DNA from 2 places in the Corynebacterium sp. HMSC034A01 genome. Region 2 is predicted to be linked to the other one. Evidence: predicted binding sites of a transcription regulator. Region 2 holds the regulator's gene; the other holds the start of a gene.
The links. The regulator LexA, encoded in region 2, represses DNA repair genes until DNA is damaged. The targets are predictions, from matches to a motif close to CGAACANNTGTTCG.
Positions count from the first base shown of each region.

Region 1: the regulator LexA is predicted to act here: its motif matches at 3,408-3,421, upstream of HMPREF2791_RS00295 (alpha-ketoglutarate-dependent dioxygenase AlkB).

Region 1 is NZ_KV835919.1:22,808-31,980, reverse strand. Features, by position in the region: gene HMPREF2791_RS00310 (ATP-dependent RNA helicase) at 1-1,331, opposite strand, end outside; gene thpR (RNA 2',3'-cyclic phosphodiesterase) at 1,357-1,899, shown strand; gene HMPREF2791_RS00300 (HNH endonuclease signature motif containing protein) at 1,896-3,320, opposite strand; gene HMPREF2791_RS00295 (alpha-ketoglutarate-dependent dioxygenase AlkB) at 3,454-4,080, shown strand; gene HMPREF2791_RS00290 (LysE family translocator) at 4,077-4,649, shown strand; gene HMPREF2791_RS00285 (SDR family oxidoreductase) at 4,646-5,356, shown strand; gene HMPREF2791_RS00280 (RNA-binding S4 domain-containing protein) at 5,367-5,654, shown strand; gene HMPREF2791_RS00275 (VOC family protein) at 5,654-6,337, shown strand; gene HMPREF2791_RS00270 (hypothetical protein) at 6,334-6,981, opposite strand; gene HMPREF2791_RS00265 (M13 family metallopeptidase) at 6,975-8,855, opposite strand; gene HMPREF2791_RS00260 (cutinase family protein) at 8,848-9,173, opposite strand, start outside.
Region 2 is NZ_KV835934.1:40,036-49,208, reverse strand. Features, by position in the region: gene HMPREF2791_RS02740 (hypothetical protein) at 1-447, opposite strand, end outside; gene HMPREF2791_RS02735 (hypothetical protein) at 467-1,219, opposite strand; gene hflX (GTPase HflX) at 1,290-2,825, shown strand; gene nagB (glucosamine-6-phosphate deaminase) at 2,826-3,551, opposite strand; gene HMPREF2791_RS02720 (uracil-xanthine permease family protein) at 3,652-4,962, shown strand; gene HMPREF2791_RS02715 (HPr family phosphocarrier protein) at 5,041-5,310, opposite strand; gene HMPREF2791_RS02710 (DeoR/GlpR family DNA-binding transcription regulator) at 5,448-6,233, opposite strand; gene lexA (transcriptional repressor LexA) at 6,297-6,977, opposite strand; gene HMPREF2791_RS12315 (hypothetical protein) at 7,446-7,568, shown strand; gene nrdR (transcriptional regulator NrdR) at 7,625-8,083, shown strand; gene hrpA (ATP-dependent RNA helicase HrpA) at 8,099-9,173, opposite strand, start outside.

The DNA of each region.
Region 1 (9,173 bases), on a different contig from region 2:
ATCCACTGCGGGAAGGCACTCGCAATCACCTCGCCCGGATCCACCGGGCCCTTGTCCGGCACCAGCCGGCGCAGCCGGGGAGAATCCCCGGCAAGTCTCGCCACTATCGGCGCCGCTTGGGAGCCCCACTCCAACAGAGCAGCACCGAGTCTCGGGTCCAGGGGAAACCTCGCCAGCTTCTTGCCGAACTCCGTGATTTTGCCGTTCTTGGTGGCCCCGAGCTGCTCGAGGTTGGATTCGGCTTCGGTGAGGTCCTTTGGTTCGTCGATAAGCGGTAGGTCCGGCGACCCCCACGCCTTCATGGTCAGCAGCGCGCCGGTGAGGTCCGCGGTGAGGATTTCAGGGGTGATGTCCGGCTGCATCCTCGCGTACTCGTCGCGGGAGAAGACACGCACCACCTCGCCGGGGCCCTCGCGCCCCGCGCGGCCGGCCCGCTGGTCAGCGCTGGTTTTCGCCTCCGAGACCGTGACCAGGCCAGTCATGCCCCTGTTGTCGCGCTTGGGAACTCTGGACAACCCGGCGTCCACCACCTTGCGCACCCCCGGCACAGTTATCGACGACTCCGCCACCGACGTCGCCACCACCACCCGGTTTGTCCCCCGCAAAGATTCGTCCTGCTCCTTGCTGGTCTGGCGGCCGTGGAGCGGCCTCGCATCATCGAGGAACCCGCACACCAGGTCCACCTCGCGCACGCCCGGCACGAACACCAGCGTCCGGTGCTCACTGTCGGTCTGCGCCGCGACGTGACGATAAAACTCCTTCGTCCCCTGGATCCGTTCCGGGTGCGGGGCGTACTGGATGTCCAGCGGGTGCGTCACCGCCTCCGTGGACAGGACCTGCGCGCCCATGTGGTCCGCGAACTTCTGCGCGTCCAGCGTCGCGGACATGGCGGCCAGGTACAGGTCATCGCGCAAGAGCGCGACCTCCATGCACATCGCCAGCACCAAGTCAGTGTCCAGCTGGCGCTCGTGCACCTCGTCGATCACCACCGCGTTGACGCCCTCCAGGCCCGGGTCCTTGAGCAGGCGATTGAGCAGCACGCCCGGCGTGACAAATTCGACGAGCTCGCCGTCCTTGTGCTCGCCGCGGATGCTGTAGCCGACTTTGGCGCTGTCGCTGAGATGCGCGAGCCGCTGCGCCGCCGCCCGCACCGCCACCCTCCTGGGTGCCGTGACCAGCGTTTTTCCCACCTTGTTCGCGATTGCCGGCGGCACCAGCGTGGTTTTGCCCGTGCCGGGTGGCGCCTCCACCACCAGCGGGCCTTTGTCCGGCAGCTGGTCGATAACACGCGACACGGGCAAATCCCGTCCGATTTTCGCGAGGTCAAACATGGCAATTAAGGGTAGCGTGTGGGCCATGAGACGCCTCTTCGCAGCGATCGTCCCTCCGGCCGATGTTCGCGAACACCTCATCACCGCCCTGCGGCCCATCCGGGACTTCTCGGGCACAGAAGTGCGCTGGGCCGACCCCGACAACTGGCACATCACGGTCGCCTTCTACGGGTCACAGCCCAACGACGCCGCCGCGGTCACCGACCACCTAGCGCAAGCCACCGCCTTCACCCGGCCCTTGAGGTTGCACCTCCGAGGAGCCGGGTGTTTTGATCGGCGCACCATGTGGATCGGGGTCGGCGGCGACAAAGCACCGCTGAAAGACCTGATGGCGGACTGCCAGCTCGACCCCGACATGCGCCGCCGGCAGCGCGCACACCTGACCGTCGCGCGGACCGGCACTCGCACAAGGGATCCATGGCTTCTCGACGACCACGCCCACGCCCTCGCCATCTACACCGGCCCTGAATTCGCCGCCGATGAAGTGCTGCTGCTGGAGTCACACCTGGGCAAGGGCCGAAGTGGCGGCCCAAAGTACGAGGTGGTGGATCGGTTTTACTTGCGTTAGTGTTCTTCCTCCTCCGGGTCGGGGAACGGGGCCTCAACCGGCTCTTCGGGGAGCGGTTCCACGTATGGCATCTCTGGAGTGAACCCGAATTTCATGCCGTACTCCTGCTCTAAGTCTTTGATCGCGGCGGTGGCCTGTTCGAGGTCCAGGTCCTGCTCGAAGGTGTCCAGGATTGTGTGGCCTTTGGCGAAAAACTCCGCAGCCCGGGAGCGATTTTTGCGCACGGCGGACATACTGGACTGCCACCGCGGGTTAAACGGTGTGATCTGGTCGCGCAACAGGCCCTCTTCGGCGGTGACGACATAGGTGCCGTCGGCGAATAGCCAGATGATGTCGCCGGAGTAGGGGTCGGGGATGTAGAAAATCCGGCGGTCGGTCTTCATGTTGTGGTGGTGCTGGCACAGGGGGAAAAGGTTGTCCACCTCGGTGCGGCCGCCCTCCTCGTAGGGGATGCGGTGGTCCAGCTGGCACTGCTCGGCGGGACGGTTGCACTCCGGGTAGATGCAGGTGCGGTTGCGGGCGTACACGGCGTGGCGCATGCCCTCGCCGGGGCCGTAGCCCTGCAGCACCTTTTCGCCCTCTTTCTCCAGATCGCGCGTGACGGGGAACGTTCTTGCCAACCAGTCTTCGAACGCGGAGGTGGCCTCCGGTGTCGTCCAACCGCTGCCGGGGAGGTAGACCGGGCCGCTGATCGCGCGGTTCTTCGGGGCGTACACGTTCAGCACCGGAGTCACCTCAATGCCGATCGCCTCGCCGGACAGCAGCATGATAGCCGCGTCGGCCGTGCTGATGCCGAGCTCGCGCGCAACCTCGGCGACGTTCGCCTGGATCCTCCGGCCGTCCAGAGAATTCGTGTCCAGCTGCACGATCGCCCGGTCGCGGTACTCGTAGATGCCGAACTTTTCTGAGTTGTCCTGCTCGCGCTTTTCTCGCTTGCGCTTGTCGTAGGCGCGACCCCTATCCATGCGCTTAATCGCGGCACGGATGCGGTCTGTGACGGTTTTGCGCTGGGGAACAGCCTGGTCGTGGCGGGTGGGGGTGAACGTGTTTACCAGGATGCCGTCGATAAGCATGAGTGCTTCCTCGTCCACATCCTCCCCGAGCTCCTCGATGGCGGTGTAGACCGCGGTCAAGTGCCCCACGTCCATCACGCGCGATTCTTGTTGCAGCTCCCGCAGGCGCGGAAGGTCTTGCAGCGCGGCGTGGCCGAGGATCGCATTCTTGACAAACCCTTTGTGCCACCCGGTGGCGAGCTGCAGTTGTGTCACTGTGGCGTCGAAATCCTCGACGTCGAAACCGGGGTACGCGTAGTGCCCAAACATGGTCCAGTACGTATCCCGGATGGCCTGGGCGCATTCGCTATCCGGGTCGTGTTCTCGCTGGTTGCGAAATTTTTTCGGTGCTGTGGTGGCGGTGGTCACGGTCGCCCCTCTCGTCGTGATATGCTCAACAATATAGAACAGGTGCACGACTGTCAAGGGGTAGGCCAGGAAAAAGAAAACGAAAACCACTCATGTGTTCGACACTGACGCGCTGGTGCGCTACATTATTCCCGTGCTCGTCATTCCGCGGCCGCCCGCCCGCATCATCCCTGGTGCGGTCCATTTGCCTGCCTTCTTCACGCCCGCTGAGCAGGAGGAATTGGTCGCCCAGGCGCGCGAGCTGGCACGAATGGCAGCGGGGACGCCCGTTGCTATGCGACGTCCAAAGGTCGGCCACGGCCACATGGATGCCTGGCTGCTCTCGCTGGGCTGGTTCTGGGCCACGAACCCGTACCGCATGGTCAGGGAGGTCGACGGCTACCCAGTGCCGCCGATCCCCGGGAACTTCCAGGCCATCGCGGATAACGTCATGGCCAAGGCGAGGGAAGTAGACCCGCTAGTCGGCCCGACCCCAAGAATTGAAACAGCGCTGGTGAACTTCTACCCGCCGGGCAAGGGGATGGGCCAGCACGTGGATGCGGAGGAAAAGTCGGAGAATGCGGTGGTCAGCCTGTCGTTCGGCCAGGACACGATCTTCCGCATCGCTGGGCGCGATACGCTGCTCCTGTCCGGCGACGTTGTCGTCTTTGGCGGTCCAGCCAGGAGGGCGAAACATGGCGTCCTCGGCGCTAGAAAGGGCACGTCCGACCTGCTCGAAGGCCGGCTGAACATCACCATGCGGCAAATGGAGGCGACATGATTGCGTTACTCGGTGTGTGGCTTGCGGCGATCGCGAGCCCCGGCCCGGACTTGGTGCAGATCATCCGCGTGGGGTCGAAGGACCGCAGGTCGGGCGTGATGTGCGCGCTGGGCATCATGCTCGGCAACACCATCTGGATCGTCGCATCCCTGGCGGGCCTAAGTGCGCTGATTCAGGCATTTCCGCAGGTTTTGTCGGTGCTCCAGATCGTGGGCGGAGCCTACCTGCTGTGGATGGGCATCGGCGCCATCCGTGCCTCCGACCCGGAGATCCCCGCCACGAAGCGGGTGCCGAGGCCGCTGCTCACGGGCTTGCTCACCAACCTGTCCAACCCGAAAGCGATCCTGTTCTTCGGCGCCATCTTCGCCCAGTTCGCGCACCTCGGGTGGATCGCCGCGCCGGTCATGGCTATCACGGGCACCATCTGGTTCACCGGCTTTGCGCTGGCAGTCCAAGCAATGTCGCAGCTGATCGTCAAGTACAGCAAGCTTATCGACGTCATCACGGGCAGCATCTTCATCGCATTAGCACTCTGGATGCTGTGGGAGGGCCTACACTTCGGCTCATGAGCGAGCAGAAGGTAGCAGTAGTCACTGGCGGATCGGCCGGTATCGGGGAGGCCACATGCAGGGCGCTGGCCAAGGACGGCTGGAAGGTCGTCGTGGCGGCGCGGCGCCTGGAGAAGTGCCAGAGCATCGCGGACGAGATCGGTGGGGTGGCGATGGAGTTGGACGTGGTGGACCGAGGGAGCGTCGAGAAGCTTGCGGAGCTTGACCGCGTCGATCTACTGGTCAACAACGCCGGCGGCGCGAAGGAGCTGGACTTTTTGCGCGACGCGGACGACGCGGACTGGGAGTGGATGTTCCAGACCAACGTGATGGGCACGATGCGCGTCACCCGCGCGCTGTACCCGCAGCTCAAGGCGTCGAACGGGCTGGTGGTGAACATCGGGTCGGTGGCTGGCACGGACGCGTACAAGGGCGGGTCGGGCTACAACGCCGCCAAGCACGGACTCCGCGGCGTGACCAGGGCGTTCAGGCGCGAGGAGGCGGAGAACAACATCCGTGTGTGCGAGATCGACCCGGGCCGGGTGAAGACGGACTTCTCCCTGAACAGATTCAAAGGCGACGAGCAGCGCGCAAACAAGGTCTACGAGGGCAAGCAGAATCTCTCCGCGGACGACATCGCGGAGGCCGTGCGGTGGGTGGCCAGCCTGCCGGCGCACGTCAACATCGACACGATGAGCATAATGCCGGTGGATCAGGCAGAACGCTAGACTGTCGGCCATGCATATCGACGTGCCCATTTCAGGCGACACGATCAAACTCGGCCAATTTCTCAAACTGGCCAACCTCGCAGAATCCGGCGGCCACGCCAAGGAGGCCATCAGCTCCGGCGAGGTCACCGTCAACAACGAGGTGGTCACCTCGAGGGGGCACTCGCTTATCGACGGCGATACCGTCGGCCTTGGGGCTGATTCGGCCACGGTTGTAGTCGACGGAGACGACGGCGACTACTTCGACGAGCGCACCGCCAACGACGACTTCGACCCCGAGAAGTGGAGGAACCTGTAATGCCCGCATTCGAAGGCAAGGAAGGCATGCCGTTCTGGCAGGACTTGGTCACCCAGAACCAGCTCAAGTCCACCCACTTCTACTCCGAGCTTTTGGGCTGGGAGATCGTGGACGGTATCGCCCGGAAAGAGGGCCTGCCGGTGGCTGGCATTGTGCCGGCGCAGATGGACATGTGGGTGACGTCGTTTATCGGCAGCCCGGAGAACGTGGAAAAGCTGGGCGGCAAGGTGCTCAGTGCAGATGAATCCGTCACACTCTGCCAGGACCCCGCCGGTGGCCTGTTCGGTCTGAAGGACCCGGAGGAGCGCTTCTTCGCCGCAGGTGAGCCGGGTGTGCCGGTGTGGTACGAGTACTCGGCTCCGAGCATGGACGCCATCGACTTCTACGGCGAGCTGTTCGACTGGGAGATCCGCGAGGAGGACGGCTACTTCGTCGCGGTGGAGGACGGGGCGCCGTTTTTGGGCATGTTCGTCGGCGAACACGCCCAGTGGTTCAGCTACTTCGGCGTGCGCGACGTGGACGCGGCCTGCACGCAGGTGGAAAACCTCGGCGGCGGGGTGGAGTTTGGCCCCGAGAACGGGACTGCCGGCGTGCACGACGCCAACGGCGCCCAGTTCTTCCTCGCCGAGGTTGACGAGCCCACCTTCGACGAGGTGGACGAAGCCGAGTCTGTTCTGGGCTAGAGCTCCTCGGCGGCGTCTGTGACCCGGCGGCGGATCTCCGCCGGCGTGGAGATGAACCCGTCGGCGTGGTACTCGGTGCCCTCAAGGCCAGAACCGGCCCTGACCTGGATAAACCCGTCCACCGCAGGTTGCGTGGTGGGAAAGGTGACGATGTAGCGGTCTGCCGGCGGCAACGCTACGTCGCCGAGTGCCCACACCACCTCGGCGCCGACCAATTCCACAGCCCTGGTGGCATCTGCCACTGAGTCCACGTCCAAAATCGTGGTGCCGGACAGCTCCGCGGCGGCCGCGACATCTGGGCGCCAGAGCATGTCCTTGGCGCCTGTGGGGCCGTCCCAAAGCGAAACTGCCCACCTCCCGTTCGGTTTTGATGGGCGGAACACAACACCAAGCTCGTGGGATTCCACTGTGACTCCATCAGCCCACTTTGTCGCTGGAAGCGCGTGGTCGACGGCGCTCCCGAGCATGAGCATCGCGGCGTGAGTGATGCGGTCCGGCAGCAGGGCCAGGTAGTTCGGCCCGTCCTCGTAGGTGGCGTGCATGTAGGACGCCAGCTGCTCCAGCTGCAGCTCCGGCGGCATGTCGCGTTTGACGCCGCCGACGTTGAAGTTCGGGTCGCCCTGCTCGTTGATGTGCTCTACCAAATCGTCACCCTGTCCTCGGGGTCGATCCACATCTTGGAGCCCTCTTCCACATCGAACGCCTCGTAGAACTCGGCGATGTTCGCGGCGATGACGTTGCAGCGGAACTCGTTCGGCGCGTGCGGGTCAATGGCCAAAAGCTGCGCCGCCATCTCCGGGCGTGCCTTGGAGCGCCACACACGCGCCCACGCGAGGAACAGGCGTTGGAAGCCGGTGTACTCGCCCTCCAAGTCGCCGAACTTCTGCGGCTCCCCATCATCGAGGCCGTGGTCCTGAAGGTACTTCTTGTACGCCACCACGGCGATGCCCAGCCCGCCGAGGTCGCCGATGTTCTCGCCCAAGGTGAACTCGCCGTTGACGCCCTTGGTCTTCGTGCCCTCCAACACGGACGGCACCAGGCCGTTGAACTGGCCGACTAGCTTCGCGGTCAGTTGCTCGAAGTTGGCGCGGTCCTCGTCGGTCCACCAGGAGTTGAGGTTGCCTAGCCCGTCGTAACGCGAGCCCTGGTCGTCGAAGCCGTGGCCGATCTCGTGCCCGATCACCGCGCCGATCGCGCCGAAGTTCTCCGCGGCGTCAGCGTCCGGGTCGAAAAACGGCGGCTGCAGGATCGCGGCGGGGAACGTGATGTCGTTGACCACAGGGTTGTAGAACGCGTTCACCGTTTGCGGAGAGGAGACCCATTCCTGCCGGTCGGAGGCTTTTCCAATCTTGGATAGCTGGTAGTCGTGCTCGAACGCGGCACCGCGGCGGACATTCTCCACCAGGTCCTCGCCGAACTCCAGGCCGGAGTAGTTGCGCCACTTCTCCGGGTAGCCGATCTTGGCGTTGAACTGCGCGAGCTTCTCCAGCGCGCGCTCCTTCGTCGGCTCGCTCATCCACTCCAGCTGCTGGATGCGGGAGCGGTAAGCAGCAATCAGGTACTCCACCAGCTCCAGCATCTTCTCCTTGGATGAGGGCGGGAAATGCTTCTCGACGTAGCTCCGCCCAATATCCTCTCCAACCAGGCTCTCCGCGAGCCCCACCCCACGCTTCCAACGGTCGCGCTGCTCGGTGGCGCCGGAGAGATGCTTTCCATAAAACTCGAAGTTGGTCTTGCCGATCTCCTCAGAGAGCACGCCGGCGCGGGAGCGCAGGATGTTCCACGCGGCCCACAGCTGCCAATCCGCGAGTGTTTCCCCGCGCAGCATGCCGTCCAGGTCTTCAGTGAACGACGGCATCATGTTGACGACCTTGCCGGAAAGACCGGAGGCGTCGAGAAGCACGCGCACCAAAGGCGGCATCTCCTCAAGGGTGGTGGGGTTGTAGGTGGCCACCGCGTCGCGCGCCTTGACCACGTCCCAGTGGCTCGCCGCCAGCTGGGTCTCCAGGTTGACGATGCGCTCGGCGGCGATCTCGGGTGTCAGTCCCTGCAGGTACTTCGGCTCGAGGAAGCCGAGCATCTTCGCCACGTGCTTCCTGTACGCCCCGAGGGTTTCCGCGTGGTCCTCGTCGCGGTAGTACGCCTCGTCCGGAAGGCCCAGGCCAGACTGGAAAATGTAGGCCACGGACTCCTCGCCCTGCGAGTCCTTCTCCACCCAGTAGCTCACCGGCCCGCCGATGCCCACGCGCTCCAGCTCGCCCAAGCCGCGCACGAACCCTTCGACGTCCGCGACCTCAATCTTGGCCAGGTCGGGGTCGAGGGAGCTGATGTCGCCGGGGTTGTCCATGAAGGACGTGAACAGGTCGCCGCCCAAGCCGGCACCTTCCTCCAGGATGGCGTGGACGTCTTCCTCGGACTTATCGCGCAAAACGTAGAACGCGCCGTCGATGCCGCGGTCAGCGGGGATTTCGTGGGTTTTCGCCCACGTGCCGTTTACAAGCTCAAAGAGGTCATTCATGCCCCAACTCTACCGCCGGAACAGGAATTTGGATGGGGGCTTGGGACTGCTCGATGATCCAGTTGCTGGCCTCGCGCTGCTGCGCCAGCGTGTAGCCGCCGTGAGAGCCGATGTCGAAGAAGATGCCCAGCGACTTCAGGCCGAGTGCACGGAACAGCACGTTGAACTCGGCGAGCGGCACGCGGCCGGCGGCCAGGTTGGTGCGCATGGCGGGGGCGACCAGTCCGCGGTGCGACTCCTGCATGGAGCACACAAGGTCGTCGACGCGGCAGATCTCCAACACGCGCGGGCCGAGCACGCCGTAGCCGTCCGGGAGCG
Region 2 (9,173 bases):
CTCGTCGGCGACGGTGAGGAGGCGCTCCAGCTGCGCTTTGTCGGTGGAGGTGGAATCCAGGTAGCCGTCGATGCGCTCCATGAAACGCCGCGCGGAAGATGCCCGCAGGAGGAATTCGTTGACCTGCGGCACTGAACTATCCGGGTTTGCCAGGGCAGGGTAGTGCAAGGTGCGGTCCGCGATGTCGGATGCGCTCGCTCCGTGCTGCAGTTGCTCGTAGGCGTCGAGCACTTCAGCGATATCGTCGCGCGCGTACTGCAGCGACGACCGGATGGCCAGCACCTCCGGGTCAATCTGTACGCGTCGCACGAGCAAGATCGCACTGATGATCAGCAGTGCCGACAGCAAAAGCCCCGGCAGTTTGAGCGTGAACACCAGCAGCACAACGGCAGCGAGCACGAGTGCGCCGATTAACGCGCGTGAGAGATCCCTGTTCGGTGAACTCATCGGCAGGCCCTTGTAACGGCTAGTGGCCGCCGCACCCGCAGGATCCGCCGCAGCCTCCGCAGCCGCCGCCGGAAGGCGTCGGGATGGAACCGGCCATGACGGCGGTGCCGGCGATTACGGAATCGCGCGCGGGCAACTCGCCGTCGGGCAGGCACACGTCGAACGGGAACGCCGCGTCGACGGAGACGTGGATGAAGCGCTGACCTGTCAGCGCGGAGGTGCGGTACTCCGCCTCCAGCACGCGCGCCGAAAACTCAGCGCTCGCGTCCGGGGTGGTGGCGCTGCCGTTTGCCACGGCCTCGGCGCCGGGGGAGGCCACGGTGCCGACGACGGCGCCCGGGTGCTTCGCCAGGTAGGCCTCGGTGGATTCGTAGTGGTCAACAGCAAGGCCCAGCGCCGTGACGGAGAGCTCCTGCCACTCGAGCGCGGGATCGTCCACAAGCAACGGCTCCTGCGCGAGGTTCACCGTCAGCGATGCCATGGCGTTGCCGCGGGGATCGACCACATCGGCCAGCGCGACGACGTCGTTAAGCGGCGTGATGTGCGCGTAGGTGCGGGTGACCGACTCGAATCCCGCGAAGGTGGCAAACGGCTCCACAGCCAGGATGTTCAGCTGCGCGCCCGACGGGTCGGTGTACTGGATCAGCTGGCCGCCGCGGACCTCGCCGACGACAGCGAGGCGGTCGGTGGCAATCGCGGCTTCGACCGCGTCCTGCCACTTGTTGAAGCTCAAGCCGAGTGCGGAAAGATCGGTGCTCACTGCTGTGCTCATGGCCGTAGATTCTAGTCAATCGCCCCGACCGGGAAGAATCCTGGGCCTTTCCGCGTTCTATCGGGTAGATATGACAGTGACAGATTCAACACACAGGAAAGATCGCTTTTTGCTTGAAGACGAACTGACGCCCGAGCAACGCACCCACGAAGAGCTGCTGCGACAGGCGTTTCGCCACAACGAGCCACAGCCCGGCGCGGAACCCACCGTCGGCGCCCTTGACCTGGCGGACCGCAACTCGTTCCGCTCCGTTGCCGGAGCCACGGAGCTGCGCTCCGAAGACCACGTCGACATCTACGAGGTGGAGTACCGCAAGCTCCGCATCGAACAAGTCCTTCTCGTCGGCGCCTGGACCGAAGGCACAGTAAAGGAGATTGAGGCGAGCATGTGGGAGCTGGCGGCGCTGGCGAAAACCGCCGGAGCCGAGGTGCTGGACATGCTGTACCAGAAGCGCGACAAGCCGGACCCGGGCACTTACATCGGCTCGGGCAAGGTGGCGGAGCTGCGCGAGATCGTGCAGGCCACCGGTGCGGACACGGTGATTTTCGACGGCGAGCTGTCGCCGTCGCAGATGATTGCGCTCGAGGAAGCGCTGAAGATCAAAGTGATCGACCGCACCATGCTCATCCTGGACATCTTCGCCCAGCACGCGAAGAGCAAGGAGGGCAAAGCCCAGGTGAGCCTTGCACAGATGGAGTACCTCTACAGCCGCACCCGTGGTTGGGGCGGCAACCTGTCGCGCCAGGCCGGCGGCCGCGCCGGCTCCAACGGCGGTGTGGGCCTGCGTGGTCCCGGTGAGACGCGTATCGAGGCGGACCGTCGCCGCCTGCGCACCGAGATGGCCAAGCTGCGCCACCAGCTGCGCGACATGACTACGGCACGCGAGGTCAAGCGCGCGCAGCGCCAGCGCTCCACGATCCCGAAGATCGCGATTGCCGGCTACACCAACGCGGGTAAGTCCTCGCTGATCAACGCGATGACTGGCGCAGGTGTGCTGGTGGAAGACGCGCTGTTTGCCACCCTGGATCCGTCCACACGCAAGGCGAAACTCGCGGACGGGCGCAACGTGGTGCTCACCGACACCGTCGGGTTCGTGCGCCACCTGCCCACCCAACTGGTCGAGGCGTTCAAGTCCACGCTTGAAGAGGTTGCGGGCGCAGACCTTGTGCTGCACGTTGTGGACGGCTCGGACGCGTTCCCGCTGAAGCAGATCGAGGCCGTCAACGAGGTCCTTGCGGAGGTCACCCGCGATTCCGGCGAAGAAATGCCGCCTGAAATCGTGGTGGTGAACAAAATCGACGAGGCCGACCCGCTCGTGCTGGCCGAGCTGCGCCACGCGTTTGAGAAGACCGGGCGCACGGCCGTGTTCGTCTCCGCGCTGACCGGCGAAGGCATCGAGGAGTTGGAAGCGCGCATCGAGCAGCACCTCAACTCCATCGACGCGCACGTGACCATGGTGGTGCCGTATACCCGCGGCGACGTGGTCAGTCGCGTCCACGACGAGGGCACGGTGCGCTCGGAGGAATACGAAGAGGCAGGAACGCGTATCGACGTCCGCCTGCCCCGCGTCCTGGCCGAGCAGTACGCGGAGTTCGTGGTCAGCTAGCTAGCGCTCAAGCTTGGCCGCGGCATCCTCATCGAGGATGACCGTGGTGCGGGGGTGGTTTTGCAGGACCGACGCCGGGCAGCCCGGGGTCACCGGGCCTTCAACGAGGGCCTTGACCGCGTCAGCCTTGTTCGGGCCGGTGGCGATGAGCACGATGGTGTGCGCCTCCATGATGGTGCCCACGCCCTGGGTCAGTGCCTTGCGCGGCACCTGGTCCTCGTTGTCGAAGAAGCGGGCGTTGTCCGCCACGGTGGTGGGGTGCAGGTCGATCTCGCGGGTGCGCGAATCCAGCGCGCTGGGCGGCTCGTTGAACGCGATGTGGCCGTTGGCGCCTACGCCGAGGATCTGCACGTCCACGCCGCCGGCGGCGGTGATGCGCTCCTCGTAGCTGCGGGCCTCTGCCTCGGGGTCGGCCGAGCGGCCGTCGAGAGACTGCACCTTCGCATCGTCGATGTCGATGTGGTCGGTGAACTCGCGGCGGATGGTTGCGTAGTAGGACTGCTCGTCGGAGCGTTCCAGCCCGACGTACTCGTCCAGGAGGAACGCGTCGCACTGCGCGAAGCTCAGATTCTCCTCGCGGTGGCGGCGGGCCAGCTCCATGTACGTGGGGTTCGGGGTCGAACCCGTGGCCAGGCCGAGCGTCGCGCCATCGCGCACGAACGGTTCGATGATGTCAGCTGCGGACACGCCGACTTCATCGGCGGTGGGGCGCACAATGATTTCCATGATGCTCAAAATAGCAAGGGCACCCTGAGAGCTGTGTACTTTGCCCGCCGGCTACCCCCGGAGCAGGAAATTTCAGCTGGCGGGGTGATAATGGCATTTCGTGACTCACACTTTCGGTTGGACCCTCCACGGAGACGGGCGCACTGTGCGCCCCGGGGCTGTTGTCGCCCCGGACGAGCGGCTGAGCTGGCCGCGCACCATCGGCATCGGCATGCAGCACGTGGTAGCCATGTTCGGCGCCACACTACTGGTGCCCACCCTGACAGGATTCCCGGTGAACACCACACTGCTGTTCTCCGGCCTGGGCACCATCATCTTTTTGCTGATCACCCGCAACAAAGTCCCCAGCTACCTGGGCTCGTCCTTCGCGTTTATCGCACCACTGACGGCCTCGCAGCAGTACGGCGTCGGCGCGCAGCTGGGCGGAGTGCTGCTGACCGGTGTGGCGCTCATCCTCGTCGGCATCGTCGTCGAATGGGCGGGCAAGCGCGTCATCGACGCGGTTATGCCGCCTGTGGTGACTGGCGCCATCGTCGCGCTCATCGGCTTCAACCTCGCGCCAACTGCGGTCTCAAACGTGCAAACCCAACCCTGGGTGGCGGCGGTGACACTGCTGACGGTTGTGGTGGTCACCGTGGCCACCCGCGGACTGCTCTCTCGCTTGTCCATCCTCGCCGGTGTGCTTGCCGGATGGCTGTTCGCCGCTTTGACGGGTGGCTTGGGCGACGACGCGCTGCAAACCATCGGCGACGCGCCGTGGATCGGACTGCCACAGTTCCACAGCCCGGAGTTCCACGTTTCCGCGGTGCTGGTGACTCTGCCCGTGTTGGTCGTGCTGATCGCGGAGAACGTCGGCCACGTCAAGGCTGTGTCCGAGATGACCGGGCGCAACCTCGACGACATGCAGGGCCGCGCGCTGATCGGCGACGGCATTGCCACCACGCTCGCCGGCGGTTTCGGCGGCTCCGGCACCACCACGTACGCAGAAAACATCGGAGTAATGGCGGCGACGAAGGTGTACTCCACAGCCGCGTACTGGGTCGCCGCCGCGTTTGCGATCGTGCTGGCGTTCATCCCGAAGTTCGGCGCCGTGATCTTCACCATCCCAGCTGGTGTGCTCGGCGGCGCGTGCCTGGTCCTCTACGGGCTCATCGGCATGCTGGGCGTGCGCATCTGGCAGGACAACAAGGTGGACTTCACCGATCCCGCGAACCTGACGGCGGCCGCGGTTGCGCTGATTGTGGGCATCGGCAACCTCACCCTGGATGTGGGCGCTGTGACGTTAGAAGGCATCGCGCTGGGCTCGGTTGGCATCATCGTGATCTACCCGCTGATGCGCTGGGCGTACGACACGTTAGGGGAGGGGCAGTACCGCAAGGACTTCGAGGTGCCGAAGCCGTCCACCTTCTAGCGGGCGGTGCATCACTGCACATGAAAACGCCCGGGCGACGTATGCCCGGGCGTGAGCTCGTCGTAAAGCGAAGAGTGCTTACTCCTCGTCGAGGTTCTGCTCGATCAGGGCCGCAATCTTCTCGACGGCGTCGGCGTTGTCGGAAGTGACGGTGACCTCGTCGCCGTGCTCCGCACCCATCGCCATAATCATCAGCGAGGAAGCGGCGTCCGTCTCGTCGTCATCATCGCCGCCGACAAAGGTCAGCAGAATCTCATCGTCGTACTCGCCGGCAGCGTCCGCGATCACCGTGGCCGGGCGTGCGTGCAGCCCGACGGTGGAACCGACCTTCACAGTCTTGGAAGCCATTCGGGTGTCCTTTCCTTTGTTTTTCATTCAGGTCTGCAACGAGTGTAGGTCGCAAACTGGCGAAGATGCCACCATATTCGCGCAGAAAGTCACAGAGCGCCCCAGCGGAACGCGCGGGGCGAGACACTACTAGGCTGCTAGGGCTGCGCGAGCACGACCTCAATACCGTGCGAACGTAGCTCATCCACGAAGGCAGAGGGCGCTTCGGCGTCCGTGATCACCACATCAATATCCGTCAGCGGCGCGAAGCTCACCACGTAGTCGTTGCCCAGTTTCGTGGAATCGCACAACACGACAACCCTGCGGGCGTTGGTCACCATTGCAGCTTTCACCGCAGCCTCTTGGGCGTCCACGGTGGATAGGCCGTGGCCGATGGACAACGCGTTAGTGCCCACGAACGCCACGTCGGCGCGCAAAAGCGCGAGGGTGCGAAGCGCGGTACTGCCGACGACTGCCTGGCTGATCGGCCGGACACTGCCACCGAGCAGCTGCACGTCGTGCAACCCGGAATCGCTCAGCTCCAAGGCGGTCGGGATGGAATTGGTCACTACCGAGTACTCCCGATTCCCGCGGGTCTCCGCCAGACGCTTGCCCAAGCTGCTGATCGTTGTGCCCGAGTCCAAGAAGATAGTGCAGCTTTGCGTATCGGGCACGAACTTCAGCGCAGTCTCTGCAATCGCGGCTTTGGCCGCAAGGGAGGCGCGTTGCCGGGCATCCAGCGGGATTTCAGTAGAACGGTAGGACTGACTCGCAACCGCGCCGCCGTGGACGCGGTGCACCACGCCCTCGTCGTGCAACGCCGAAAGGTCACGCCGGATCGTCTCCGCGGTGACGTTGAAGCGCTGCGCCAACTCAGTGACAATGACGCGGCCTTCAACTGCGGTCAAAGACGCAATCTGGCGTCTACGCTCCTCGGCGTACATCGATCTCCTGCGATTCTGGCTGTGCTGTATCCGGTTTGTGTGTAAACGGTGCAAACGCACCGATTACAGAGTACGGAACACCGAAATAACTCGCCCCATGATCTCCGCCTCATCGCCCTTGATCGGCTCGAAGGCATCGTTGTGGGGCAAGAGCCACACGCCGGTGGAATCGCGGTGGAACTCCTTGACCGTCGCCTCACCGTCCAGAAGTGCTGCGACGAACTCGCCTTCCTCCGCATTCGGCTGGGAGCGGACAACCACCCAGTCGCCGTCGAGGATTCCCGCCTCGCGCATGGACTCGCCGACGACTTTGAGCATGAACACATCGCCGTCGCCGAGCAACTCCTCGGGCAGCGGGTAGTAGGTGTCCACATTCTCCTCAGCGAGGATCGGTGCACCTGCCGCGATCTGACCAACCACCGGCACGTAGCGGGCATTGCCGGAATCCTCCGGCTTCGCCTCCTGCGGTTTGCGCTTCTTGCGCCCGGTCTCTGGCATTTGACGCAGATCCACGGCACGCGGCTTGTTCGGATCGCGGCGAAGGAACCCCTTCTTCTCCAATTCCTTGAGCTGGTACGCGACAGAGGATGTGGACTGCAAACCCGCCGCGTCACCGATCTCGCGGATGCTTGGCGGGTAGCCGCGCAGGACTACAGCGTCTTGGATCACCTGGAGGATGCGGCGCTGACGGTCAGACAGCGCGTTGTAATCCGGGTTGCCTGGATCGGACTTCTTTCGTGCCATGACGTTCTCCTTGGACTCGGCGGTGTGATGCGCCTACGAACCTACCAGATAGGGCACTTATGTTCGATGGTTGCAAACATTGGGTGGACACGGGTCGGGCGCAATGCTATAAATCGAACACGTAAGCGTATTCGAACATATGAACGTTATGGCATTCGAACGTGTCGGCACCGTACGTAAAGTGTGCCGCAGAAAGAAGGGAGACGCACTATGTCCGTTGCAATCAATCCAGTACACAACACATTCGTATCGCGCTCCGGCGCCGCATCTGTAGTTCCCCCGGCAGAGGTGTGGGACGTTGATTCTGTGTCAAAGCGTCGGTCGGGCGGCGCCGGTGTTCGAGCGATTTCTACTTCCCATCGAACGGATGCGCGCCCGATCCGTAGTGAAGTTTTGGACGGTCCCTCTGATGCGAATCCGTTCGAAACACGGCACGAGACGCGCGATACGGTCCTGCTTGGCGTGTGCATGACTGCAGCGTTGCTTATCGGTTCCGCGTTCGGCGGTGTCTTTTCTGCGCAGGACGAGGATCCGTCCTCGATGACCCATGGCCAGGCGGCCGACGCCGCCGCAGTGGCAACTGCGCGCTAGACAAGGCGTAGACTCACGGCTACGCCAAGCCTTGAATACTCTAGGGGTGGAGATCCGTGTTTTGTCCCTTTTGCCACAACGAACAATCTCGTGTGACTGACTCGCGGCTGGTCGAAGCCGGCTCCGCCATTCGGCGGCGCAGAGAGTGCACTGAGTGCGGGGGGCGTTTCACCACGATAGAAAAGGCCGTGCTGACCGTTGTGAAACGCAACGGCGTGAGTGAACCGTTCGATCGCGACAAGCTTATCGTCGGCGTGCGTCGAGCATGCCAGGGCCGAGATGTCACCGACGACGCATTGAAACGCCTTGCCCAAGAAGTCGAAGAAACCGTGCGCGCGCAAGGAAGCTCGCAAGTGCCCGCCCACGAGATCGGTTTGGCCGTCCTTGAGCCACTTCGCGCCCTCGACGAGGTGGCGTACTTGCGTTTCGCGTCCGTGTACAAGTCTTTCGAAAGCGCGGACGACTTCGAGTCCGAAATCCGGCTCATGCGCCGCCGCGACCGCGAAGACTTCTAACCCACGCTTTCGCAGCTAACGCAGCGCGTCAATCTTCTTCTCAATGCGGCGCTGGCTCACCGGCTTCGGCGTTCCCAGCCGCTGCGCAAACAAGCTCACACGCAGCTCCTCAATCAGCCACAAAATGTCCTTGTACGCCTTCGTCTTCGTGCGGCCAGCGGGCAACGCCTTCATGCGTTGGGCCAAATAGGCCTTCACCGAGTCAACCACCGACTGCCTGTCGGCGTCGCGGTCTGGATCCAGGCGCATGTCCTCCAACCGGATCCGCATTGCGTCGATGTAGCGGGGCAGATGCTGCAAGTGCCCGATGCCGTGGACAGTCACCGCATGCTTCGGCAGGAAGAACTGCAGCTGCGACCGCATGTCGTCGATAGCCGGGCCCTCCCATTGCTGGAGTTCCGCGGCGATGTTCGCGTACTCCGCGAGCGCGGGCGCCAGCGTCACCACCACGCGGCGCACCCCACCAGCGACCTGGGGTTTGATTTCGTCTACGAGCGCGCCGAACTCTTCGGGGGAGCGCACCGGCCCGCCGGAGGAGAACATCAGGTCGCGGATCACCGCGACGCGGGCATCCTCCACAAGCCCTGCGGCGCCGCCGTGCGGGTAACGGTCCACCGCGACCTTCTGGCGCAGCGGCAGCCCCTTCGTCATCTGCCCGGCGTTGACCGTGATCTCGCGCAACAGCAACGTCAGTGTTGCCGTAACCATGGAGGCGTCCGCGGCGGCCTTCGTCGGGTGCACGGTGACCTTCACGCCGTCCTTGGTGGCCTCGAGTGCCGGGTAGGCGTCAACCTCGTTACCGTCGATAGTCGTGCTTACTGTCTCCGGCACCGCACCGAGTGAATCGGTGGTCCACTTCGCCACGGCGTCCGACTCGGAGGTGCGTCCGGCTTTGGACACCGATGACTTGATCTTGCCAGCCTGGCGGCGCTTTAGCGCGCCGAGATCCGTGTCGTGGTCGACAATCTTCCCGCGGCGGTCAATCGCAGCAAACGTCACCCTCAGATGCTTTGGAAGCGCAGACGGGTTGAAATCGGTGCCGTTGATGCCGCGCCCACCGACGCTGCGCAGCGCATCCGCGAGCGCATCT